Regions from separate parts of the Rhizobium sp. WSM1328 genome, predicted to be linked through region 1. Evidence: riboswitches for the same ligand, from Rfam matches in the RefSeq annotation. Region 1 holds a riboswitch; the other holds the start of a gene.
What was found. Region 1 has a riboswitch for thiamine pyrophosphate ahead of AC2444_RS19895 (YkoF family thiamine/hydroxymethylpyrimidine-binding protein). Riboswitches for the same ligand answer to the same signal wherever they lie in the genome.
Positions count from the first base shown of each region.

Region 2: another riboswitch for thiamine pyrophosphate. It lies ahead of thiM (hydroxyethylthiazole kinase); the one in region 1 lies ahead of AC2444_RS19895 (YkoF family thiamine/hydroxymethylpyrimidine-binding protein).

Region 1 is NZ_CM172788.1:3,990,870-3,996,390, forward strand. Features, by position in the region: gene AC2444_RS19865 (formate dehydrogenase subunit gamma) at 1-22, opposite strand, end outside; gene AC2444_RS19870 (LysR family transcriptional regulator) at 158-1,051, opposite strand; gene AC2444_RS19875 (ArsR/SmtB family transcription factor) at 1,243-1,584, opposite strand; gene AC2444_RS19880 (SDR family NAD(P)-dependent oxidoreductase) at 1,688-2,458, opposite strand; gene soxR (redox-sensitive transcriptional activator SoxR) at 2,581-3,045, opposite strand; gene AC2444_RS19890 (NADPH-dependent FMN reductase) at 3,129-3,725, shown strand; TPP riboswitch at 3,970-4,083, shown strand; gene AC2444_RS19895 (YkoF family thiamine/hydroxymethylpyrimidine-binding protein) at 4,074-4,706, shown strand; gene AC2444_RS19900 (ABC transporter permease) at 4,795-5,521, shown strand, end outside.
Region 2 is NZ_JBYGKO010000004.1:480,839-486,359, reverse strand. Features, by position in the region: gene AC2444_RS33500 (acetamidase/formamidase family protein) at 1-783, shown strand, start outside; gene AC2444_RS33495 (ABC transporter ATP-binding protein) at 780-2,468, shown strand; TPP riboswitch at 2,655-2,751, shown strand; gene thiM (hydroxyethylthiazole kinase) at 2,802-3,605, shown strand; gene thiE (thiamine phosphate synthase) at 3,602-4,237, shown strand; gene thiD (bifunctional hydroxymethylpyrimidine kinase/phosphomethylpyrimidine kinase) at 4,234-5,043, shown strand; partial or broken gene AC2444_RS33475 (GNAT family N-acetyltransferase) at 5,264-5,521, shown strand, end outside.

The DNA.
Region 1 (5,521 bases):
CTTCGGCGATATGAATGGTCATAAGGCAGCCCTCCCGGCGGCTTGCTCGTTGCGAAATAGCGGGCCTCCCCCAGCCGAGTGCTATTCCGTAACCACCATCTCAGGGAAGCAGCCGGCGATCAATAAAGCTATCTCGTTGCTTGATAGGTTTTTTCTATCAAAGTTCTTCATCTTGCACGAGCACTCTCGCTTCATGCAGCAAAGCCGAGACAAGCGGCGTGAAGGGCTCGCGATAAGGCGCAACAAGGCCGACCAGATGATGCGCCTCTGGCTCGACGATCGGGATCATGCGGATTTCCACTGGAAATCCGAAGGATTTTGCAACGTTGCGCGGCATGATGCTCGCCCAGCGTCCGGTCCTGACATGCGAGAACAGCACGATCATCGAGTTGGATTCGAGCGTCGGATGCGCTGTGGCGCCTGCTTCCGTCAAGTGGCGGTTGATGATGCGGCGGTTCTGCATGTCGGCAGTCAATAGACAAAGCCGAAGGTCGCCGATCTCCCGCCAGGTCACGTTGTCGCGATCAGATAGCGGGCTGCCGGCAGCCGTGATCAGATTATAGCGCTCGGCATAGAGGGGAACGGTCGTGACCCGGCCGAGCGGCTCGTTTTCGAGATAGGTGATGCCGGCATCGATTTCGAGGTTTTCAAGCATGCTCAGCACCTGCAGCGAATTCCGCGAGACGATCGAGAAGGTCACGCCGGGGTGCCGCTCCTGAAAGGGCGTGGTGATGCGCGACAGCATGGCAAGCGCGGTCGGAATGGCGGCGAGGCGAATGTGGCCGGAAAGGCCGCGGCGCGCGGCGCGCATCTCCTCGCGCATGGTGCGGGCATCGCCGACGATGCGCCGGGCCCATTCGAGCACACGCTGCCCCTCCGGCGTCAGCCCCTGGAACCGCGAGCCGCGCTGCACCAGCATGACGCCGAGCTGATCCTCGAGCTGCCGGATGGCGGCCGAAAGCGTAGGCTGCGAGATCCCGCACTCCTCCGCGGCGCGGCCAAAATGCTTTTCATTGGCAAGGGCGATGAAGAATTCCAGCTTGTCGATCATCCGGTCTCCCGATCCGGCATGACATCATCCGGGTCAGTTCATCTTTGACGCAGCAGCCGTGCTCTGCAAGGGCGATCTCTAGATCAGGATGATTTTAGGCCCGATCGGCCTAAAATCTGAATCCTGATCTAAATCAAAGAAATAGAGCATGATGTCGTCCGTAAACCGCGCACACTTTTCGGCATCATGCTCTAACTGTTTTCTGCAACCGGAAAAAGATCGAACAGCGATTCGAGGAAGGCAAGCACGCTGACATTGCCGATGCTGTAATAGACCAGCCTGCCCTGGCGGCGCGTATGGACCAGGCCTTCTAGCCTTAACCGCGCCAGCTGCTGCGAGACCATTGCCTGCTGGATGCCGAGGATATTTTCGATCTCACCCACCGTCCGCTCCTCGTTCGCCAATATGCAGAGGATCAGAAGTCGGGTCTGGTGCGCTAACGCTTTCAGCAGATCGCTCGCTTCGTGGGCTTTTCCAGCGAGTGTGTGCAATTCCTGGCCGGTCATCCCCGGCTCGGGTTTGGGCAACGGCATTCGGTATCTCGGAAGGTAGGCAATGAGGTAGATCAGCACAATAGCATATTCGCACAAGCGAATTGGTCAAAAGTGATGAAATGTCAAAAAAAGTCCAAACAAATCAGCAGATAAGCTGACCTCCATTGATCTCGATCACCTGTCCGGTGATGTAGCCCGAGAGCGAGGGAGCCGCCAGGAATAGGTAGGCCGGAGCACAATCCTCCGCCGTGCCGAGCCGCTGCAGGGGGATGGATTTTCTCGTCTGCTCCAGCTTTTCGCGCGAGGAATAGCGCTCATGGAAATCCGTCTCGATCGTGCCTGGCGACACGCAATTGACGCGGATTCCGTCCGGTGCAAGCTCACGGGCAAGCGCCTTGGAATAGGTCGCAACGAAGGCTTTCGAAGCCGAATAGATCGAGGAACCGGGGCTGCCGCCGGTCAGCGCCGAAATCGAAACCGTGTTGACGATGGCAGCGCCCTCGGCCGCCTTCAATGCCGGCAGCAGCGCCCGCGTCAGCGCCACCACCGATGTCTGGTTGAGCCGCACGACCGCCTCATATTCTGCGTCGGTGAGTGTGGCGGCGGGAAAACGACCAAGCATGGTGCCGGCATTGTTGACGAGCACATCGACCTTATCGAAGAAGGCGAGAGTATCCTCGGCAAATTGCGCTGCGCCACCGACTGCAGAGAAATCGGCATTAAGCAGCAGCGCCCGTCTTTCGGATTCAGCCGTCAGCAGGAAATCCGGCAGGTCGCGTCCCGGCTTGCGCCCGGTATGGACGATCACCTTCGCGCCGCAGTCCAGGAACTGCCGGGCCACTTCAAGGCCGATGCCGCGGCCGGCGCCGGTCACCACAACATTGCGATTTTCGAACAGTCTGGGATGGAACACGAAGCCGTCCTCCTCGCGGACAGTGCCGCCGGTTGTGTCATTCGCCCTTAACATATGAGCGCGCCGACCGAAAGGAAGGCGCGCATCGATCTTTCCGGAAAGACGTACCTTCCGGCGGAAGACTAGTTTTCGGCCTCCAGAAGTCGCGCGCCCGGCCCTTCCTTGCCGAGCCGGTCACAGGGATTGCGCAACGGACAGCTTTCGATCGACAGGCAGCCGCAGCCGATGCAGCCGGTCAGACGGTCGCGCAGCAGGCTAAGCCGCCTGATTCGCGCGTCGAGATCATCCTTCCACAGCGCCGACAGCGTCTGCCAGTCGGCCACGGTCGGCGTGCGTCCCTGCGGCAGGGACTCGAACGCCGCCTGGATTTCCAAAAGCGGAATGCCGACACGCTGCGCCACCTTGATGATGCCGAGCCGGCGAAGCACATCGCGCCCATAGCGCCGCTGATTGCCGCGGGAGCGGATGCTCGAGATCAGCCCCTTGGTCTCGTAAAAATGCAGCGCCGAGACGGCCAGGCCGCTGCGCGCCGCCACTTCGCCGACCGTCAGGAGCTTGCCGAGCGGCGCTGCCGGAATTGTATCCATCGCCTCTTGACCTCAAGATTAGTTGAGGTTTTATAACCCTTGCTCCTGCAATCGTAAAGTCCAATCGCAACAAGGAGCGACGCATGCAAACACCCACCAGGCTGGCTGTCATCTACGGAAGCACGAGAGAGGGCCGCATCTGCGACCGGGTGGTCAAATGGCTGACGCAGGAGCTCCTCCGCTTCCCGCAGTTTGATATCGACATCATCGACCCGCTCGACTTCGCGCTGCCGGCCAACCGCGATGTGACGCACCTAGAAGTCGACAGGCTCGCCGGACGGCTTGGCATGGCCGACGCCTTCATCATCGTCACGCCGGAATATAATCACAGCTTCACCGCCCCGTTGAAATCGATCATCGATTTCTTCTTCGAGCCCTGGCAGGGCAAGCCGGTCGCCTTCGTTTCCTATGGCGGCATATCCGGCGGCCTGCGCGCCGTCGAACAGCTGCGGCTGGTCTTCGCCGAACTGCACGCCGTCACCATCCGTGATTCGGTCAGCTTTGCCGCACCTTGGAACCGCTTCGATCCAGACGGACGACTCGATAATCCCGCCGATGGAATGCGTTTGCTCGATCGGATGATGGCGAGGCTGGAATGGTGGACGCAGGCGCTCGTCACCGCCCGCAGCAATCGTCCCTATGCCGACATAGAGCGCCGCGCGTCTTTTCAGACACGCTAAGGACGCTCTATCACTTTGAATCTGCTCATAATCCTTTCCGAAAATCGATTCCGATTTTCGGGGTTATGCGCTAGCCGCCTGAGCCAGAAAGCTCCGGTTCCGTTCCCGGCAGGTACGGAACCATTGGGAACACCCGGGCAGATCCTCCGCCCGGGTGTTTTCCGTCACATCCGGTTCATTCCGACCGCACGGACGGGTTCGCAATTTTGCGGTTGCGGGGAGAAAACCCCGGTGATAGTTTCCGCGCAAATAACAGGGGGGCTCCGTATTGCCGGGGCTGAGATGTGAGGCGCAAGCCTCTGGACCCTTCAAAGCTGATCTGGGTAATGCCAGCGGAGCGAGGTTCAGATGTTCTCAGGCGCACAAGTGTCACTCTATCCGATGTCCGACAATTTCGTCGGCATCATTCTCGATGCCGTCACGGCGCTCGATCCCTATCGCGACCGGCTGCGCATCGAGACCGATGACATTTCCACACTGCTGGTCGGCCCGCCTGACATTCTCTTCGCCGCCATGCACGACCTTTTCGTCGCTGCCGCAAAGACCGGCGAGCATTGCGTGCTGTCCGCTGCGATTTCACGCGGCTGCCCCGGCGAGCCCGACGACGCCATCTGCGGCGTCAACCCCTCCCTCGGCCAGGCGGAGCCGCTTGCCGAGCGTATAACAGCCGCACTTGCCGCGGTTGAAACCACCGCCGAGACCGGACAGCCGACCGCTGCGCAATTCTCGCTCTACGTCATGGGAACCGGTACCCATATGGACGAGATCTACGGCTGCATCGACTTCCTGAAGCGCTCCGGCACCTTCGACCGTGCCAAGAATTTCTGCACCAGGCTCTCTGGCGACGCCGGCGCGGTCTTCTCCACCATTCGTGAGGCCTTCCTTCGCTTCGGCGACCCCGAGGGACATGTGACGCTCGACATCACAGTGTCCGCCAATACAGCGCCGCGCGTCTTTTCAGACGCGCCAAGGACGCTGTAACACTTTAAATTGCTGCATATTTTATCCTTAAATCGATTCCGAATTCAGGAATTATGCAGTGCCCGACGAAAGCCTGAAACGAACGCTGATGACACTGCCACAACCATCGGATTCGCGCCTTGCCGCGCTCCGCGCCGCTCTCTACCGGGGCATACCCGCCTTGCTCGCCGGCTGCGTTTTTTTGGCGGCATGGGAACTCTATGTCGATCTCTCCGGCATCAAACCGTCCATCCTGCCGGCGCCTTCGCGCATCGTCATGCAGGGCTGGCTGAACCGCGAGGGACTGATTGCCAATACCTGGCCGACGCTCGGCGCGACACTCGGTGGTTTCGCCCTGTCGCTGGCCTTCGCCTTCGCCGCCTCGATCCTCATGGATTTCGTGCCCTTCATGCGCCGGGCATTGCTGCCGGTCTTCATCGCCAGCCAGACCCTGCCGCTGGTGGCGATCGCCCCCCTCGTCGTCCTTTGGTTCGGCTTCGGCCTGTTGCCGAAGATCCTGCTGGTGGCGCTCGTCACCTTCTTCCCGCTGCTCGTCGCCTTGCTGCAGGGCTATGAATCGACTGACCGCGACATCGCCGAATTGCTGTATTCGATGAAGGCGAGCCGCTGGCGCATTTTCCGTCTGGCACGGCTTCCCTCCTCGCTGCCCTATTTCTTCGCCGGCCTGCGGATCTCGATCACCTATGCCGTCGTCGGCGCGATCTTTGCCGAATATGCCGGTGCCGCCCGCGGCCTCGGCATCTATATCCTCAACGCCAAGAACAACTTCCGTCCCGATCTCGTGCTCGCCGCCGTCATCGTCAGCGCCGTGCTGA
Region 2 (5,521 bases), on a different replicon from region 1:
TTGAACGCGCTCGATTTCGGCAAGATCAACCCGGTCTCCGGCCCGGTCTATGTCGAAGGCGCCAAACCCGGCGATGCGTTGAAGGTGACGCTGCGCAAGTTCATTCCGTCGGGCGTTGGCTGGACGGCCAATATTCCAGGCTTCGGCCTGCTTGCCGACCAGTTCACGGACCCGGCGCTGCATGTCTGGTCCTATGACGCCAACAGCATGGTGCCCGCCCTTTACGGCCCGGGCGGCCGCGTGCCGCTGAAGCCCTTTGCCGGCACGATCGGCGTCGCCCCCGCCGAGCCCGGCACCCACTCCGTCGTTCCCCCACGTCGCGTCGGCGGCAACATGGACATCCGCGACCTGACGGCGGGGGTGACGCTCTACCTGCCCGTCGAGGTCGACGGCGCGCTGTTTTCGATAGGCGACACCCATGCCGCGCAGGGCGATGGCGAAGTCTGCGGCACGGCGATCGAAAGCCAGATGAACGTCGAAGCGACGATCGAGCTCGTCAAGGACGCCAAGCTGCAGACGCCGCGCTTCACCACGACCGAACCGGTGACCCGCCATCTCGACGGCGCCGGTTACGAGGTCACGACAGGCATCGGCCCTGACCTGATGACCGGGGCGCGCGAAAGCGTCATGCGCATGATCGATCTTCTCGGCGCCGAACACGGCATGAGCGCCGTCGATGCCTATCTGCTCTGCTCCGTCTGCGGCGATCTGCGCATCAGCGAGATCGTCGACCAGCCGAACTGGGTGGTTTCCTTCTACTTCCCGAGGATCGTGTTCTCGTGAACGAAGCCATGCCCGCCGCGGCACCGGTGCTCAGCCTTCGCAATCTGAGCGTTGATGCCCGCACCCCCGAAGGCCGCAAGCCGGTGCTCGAGGATGTCAGCTTCGAGCTTGCAAGCGGCGAAACGCTCTGCATCGCCGGCGAATCCGGCTCGGGGAAGTCGGTCACCTCGCTGTCGATCATGGGGCTCTTGCCGAAAGCCTCGCTGCGGGTCGCCTCCGGCAGCGTGCTGCTTGGCGAGCGCGACCTGCTCACGCTTTCCGACCGGGCGATGCGCAGCGTGCGCGGTGGCGATATCGCCATGGTGTTCCAGGAGCCGATGACCTCGCTCAACCCGGTCATGTCGGTCGGCAACCAGCTGACCGAGGCCATCCGCGCGCACCAGGGCAGCAACAATGCCGAGGCGGTGGCGCTGAAGATGCTCGATGCAGTGCAGATCACCGAGCCGGCCCGGCGGCTGAAGCAATATCCGCACGAGCTGTCCGGCGGCATGCGCCAACGGGTGATGATCGCCATGGCGCTCTCCTGCCGGCCGAAGGTGCTGATCGCCGACGAGCCGACGACGGCACTCGACGTCACCGTGCAGGCGCAGATCCTCAGACTGATGCGCGAGTTGAAGCGCGAATTCGGCGCCTCGATCATCCTGATCACCCATGACATGGGCGTCGTCGCCGAAATGGCCGACCGCGTCGTCATCATGCAGAATGGCAGGATCGTCGAGCAGGGAACGGCGCTCGCCGTCTTCCAACGACCGAAGGAGGCCTATACCCAGCAATTGCTCGCCGCCGTCCCGCGGCTCGGCGAGCTTGCCGGCACCGACCGTCCGCCGCGCATCACTGAGCGCGCCATCGAGACGCTGCATCCGGACCGCACGCCGGTTCTGAACGTGCGCGACCTCACCGTCACCTATGGCAATGCCGCAAGCCGGTTTTTCAAGGGCAAGCCGCCGGTCGCAGCCGTCGATGGCGTCTCCTTCGATATCCTGCCGGGTGAAACGCTCGGTCTCGTCGGCGAAAGCGGCTCCGGCAAATCGACGACCGGCAAGGCCGTGCTCGGTCTCATCCCCTTCCAGGGCAACGTCCTGATCGACGGCCGCAACATTGCCGGCCTCAGCCAGCGCGAGATGCGGCCCGTGCGCCGCTCGGCGCAGATGATCTTCCAAGATCCCTATGCCTCGCTCGACCCGCGCATGGCCGTCGGCAAAGCGATCGGCGAACCGATGCTCATCCACGGTATCGGCAACCACAGCGATCGGCAGGACCGCGTCGCCGAACTGCTGCGCCGGGTCGGCCTGACACCTGATGCGGCGACGCGCTATCCACACGAGTTTTCAGGCGGCCAGCGCCAGCGCATCTGTATTGCCCGGGCGCTAGCACTGGAGCCGAAGCTGATCGTCGCCGACGAGAGCGTCGCAGCGCTTGACGTGTCGGTGCGCGCCCGGGTGCTCGACCTGCTGCTCGAACTGCAGGAGACGATGGGGCTCGCCTATCTCTTCATCTCCCACGACATGGCGGTGGTCGAGCGCATGTCGCACAACGTCGCCGTCATGCGCGCCGGCCGCATCATCGAAACCGGCACACGGCGGGATATCTTCGAAAACCCTAAGGATGACTACACCCGCGCACTGATCGCCGCAGTTCCGATCCCCGATCCCGAGGTCTATCGCGGTAGGGAAGCGCATGCGTGATTGAGGGCTTGAGACATGACTAGAGTATCGACGAGGAGCGCTTTGCTGCCGAAGCTCGTGCTGCAGCAGCCGATCCGCCGGCATCTCGTCGGCTGACCCTTTCGTAAGAGAGACGCGCCGCTGCGTCGGTCGCAGGATTGTCATTTTCGGGGTGACATCAGCCCCGTTCTCTGCGAAAAAGAGCGCGATGAGAGACAGGGGCGCCCGTCGACAGACGGGCTGAGAAGCACCCTTCGAACCTGAACCGGATAATGCCGGCGGAGGGAGTCGCTCGGGGTCGCGGCATCGCCCGCACGAACCGCCCCGTGCCCGCCCCCGCCTGAAAGGGGCCATATGCAGACCATGACCACACCAGGAGCGATGCTGAAGGCGATGCGAGAGAAGCCGCCGCTCGTTCAGTGCATCACCAATTACGTCGCCATGAACATCGCCGCAAATGTCCTGCTTGCATCAGGCGCCTCGCCCGCCATGGTGCATGCCGCCGAAGAAGCCGGCGAATTCGCCGGGATCGCCAGCGCGCTGACCATCAATATCGGCACGCTGTCGACGCAATGGATCGACGGCATGCAGGCGGCGGCGAAGGCGGCGACATCCGCCGGCAAACCCTGGGTACTCGATCCGGTCGCCCATTATGCGACGGCTTTCCGCCGCAACGCGGTCGCCGACCTCCTGGCGCTGCGTCCGACCATCATCCGCGGCAACGCTTCCGAAATTATAGCGCTGGCCGGCGGAGAGAGCCGCGGCCAGGGCGTCGACAGCCGCGACCCGGTCGAACAGGCGGAAGGTTCGGCGCGATGGCTCGCTGAGCGGCAGCGGGCGGTCGTTGCCGTTACCGGCGCGGTTGATTTCGTCACCGACGGCGAGCGGGCCGTGCGCATCGAAGGCGGATCGGCCTTGATGCCGCAGGTCACAGCACTCGGCTGCTCGCTCACCTGCCTCGTCGGCGCCTTTGCCGCGACGGCACCTGAGGATATCTTCGGCGCGACGGTTGCGGCACTTGCAACCTTCGCCATCGCCGGCGAGGAGGCCGCACTTGGAGCGGCCGGGCCCGGCTCCTTCTCCTGGCGCTTCCTCGATGCGCTGGCCGCGCTCGACGCCGAAACGCTTGACGCCAGGGCAAGGATATCAGCGGCATGAAGGCTTTCGACCTTTCGCTCTATCTCGTCCTCGACCCCGATCTTTGCGCCGGGATCGGCATGGTCAAGACCGCGCGCCTTGCCATTGCCGGCGGCGCCACCATGGTGCAACTGCGCGACAAACATGCCGGCACCATCGGGATGATCGAGACCGGCCGTGCCTTGAAACAGGCATTGGATGGAACCGGCGCCCTCCTCATCGTCAACGACGATGTCGAGGCGGCCATCGCCATCGGCGCTGACGGGTTGCATATCGGCCAGGAGGACATGGATGCGATGAGAGCGCGGACGATGATCGGCCCCGACATGATCCTTGGCCTGTCGGTCGAGAGCGAGGCGCTTGCGAACGCGGTCGACCCTGATCTCGTCGACTACACGGGCGTCGGGCCAGTGTTTGCGACGCCGACCAAGGCCGACCACAAGCAGCCGATCGGCTTTGACGGCCTTGCAAGGCTGGTGAAGGCCTCGCCGGTGCCGTCCGTCGCTATCGGCGGGCTCAAGGCGGATCATGTCGCCCAAGTGTTCGCCGCCGGCGCCAAGGGGCTTGCCGTCGTTTCCGCCATCTGCGGCACGCCCGACCCCGAAGCGGCCACGCGCCGCATCGCCGCAGAAATCCGAAAGGTGCGCGCATGATCCGCAACGTTCTCTCGATCGCCGGCTCCGATCCCTCCGGCGGCGCCGGCATCCAGGCGGATCTCAAGGCTTTTTCCGCCCGCGGCGTCTACGGCATGGCGGTGCTGACCGCGCTGACGGCGCAGAACACGCAAGGCGTCAGCGGCGTGCATCTGGTGCCGCCGCAATTCGTCGCCGACCAGATTAATGCCGTCTTTGCCGATGTCCGCGTCGACGCCGTCAAGATCGGCATGATCGCCAATGCTGGCATCGCCGAAGCCGTTGCCGGTGCGCTGACTGACCACCGCGACATTCCGATCGTTATCGACCCGGTCATGATCGCCAAGGGTGGAGCCGCTCTGCTCGCGCCCGAAGCGGTCGACGTACTGACCCGCCGGCTGCTGCCGCTTGCCACGCTGCTGACCCCGAACCTGCCCGAAGCCGCCGCCCTACTGCACCAGCCGGTAGCGACAAACCGGGCGGAGATGGCGGCGCAGGCCGAGCGCTGGCGGGCGCTTGGACCGGCCGCAGTGCTGGTCAAGGGCGGCCATCTCGACAGCGACGAGAGCCCTGACGTGCTTGCCACTGCCGCCGGCCTGCACTGGTTCGAAGCCAGGCGCGTGCCGACCAAGAACACCCATGGCACCGGCTGTACGCTCTCCAGCGCCCTGGCGGCCGAGCTCGCCAAGGGCGCCTCGGCGCAAGAGGCCGTCGCCATCGCCAAGGAGTATCTCGCCGGCGCGGTCGCCGCTGCCGGACACCTAAGCGTCGGCTCCGGCCACGGCCCGGTGCAGCATTTTCATGCGCTTTGGGAAGACGGCGAATAGGCGCTCGTTCCACCAATATTCCGCCAATCGACAACGGCCCGGCCTTCCCGGGCCGTTTTTGTGTCCGGCACCTACTTTGCGTCGAAACCGCGGAGGGCGGCGGCGGGTCGCGCCTTTGGCCGTTTGAAAAACCATGTTGACAAGCCCGGCCAGATAGCCAAGTCTATGACACTAAAAGGGGATATGTTCCGCAATAACGGAATAACTGGAGGAGTGACGGGTGCCAGACCTGCTTGTGAGCCTATATTCCACTCAGCTCGCCGACCTGAAACGCAAAGCCGGCGATGTCGGCGTCTCCATCCGTCCGGCCTCCCCCCGGAACTGCATCTTATCGTCAGCTGGGTTCGCGAACGGTTCAGCGAGAACTGGGCAAGCGAAGTCGCGGTCGCCTTCTCCCGCCAGCCCGTTGCCTGCCTGATATCAGTCGAAAACGGCAAGCTCCTGGGCTTTGCCTGCTATGACACGACGGCGCGCGGCT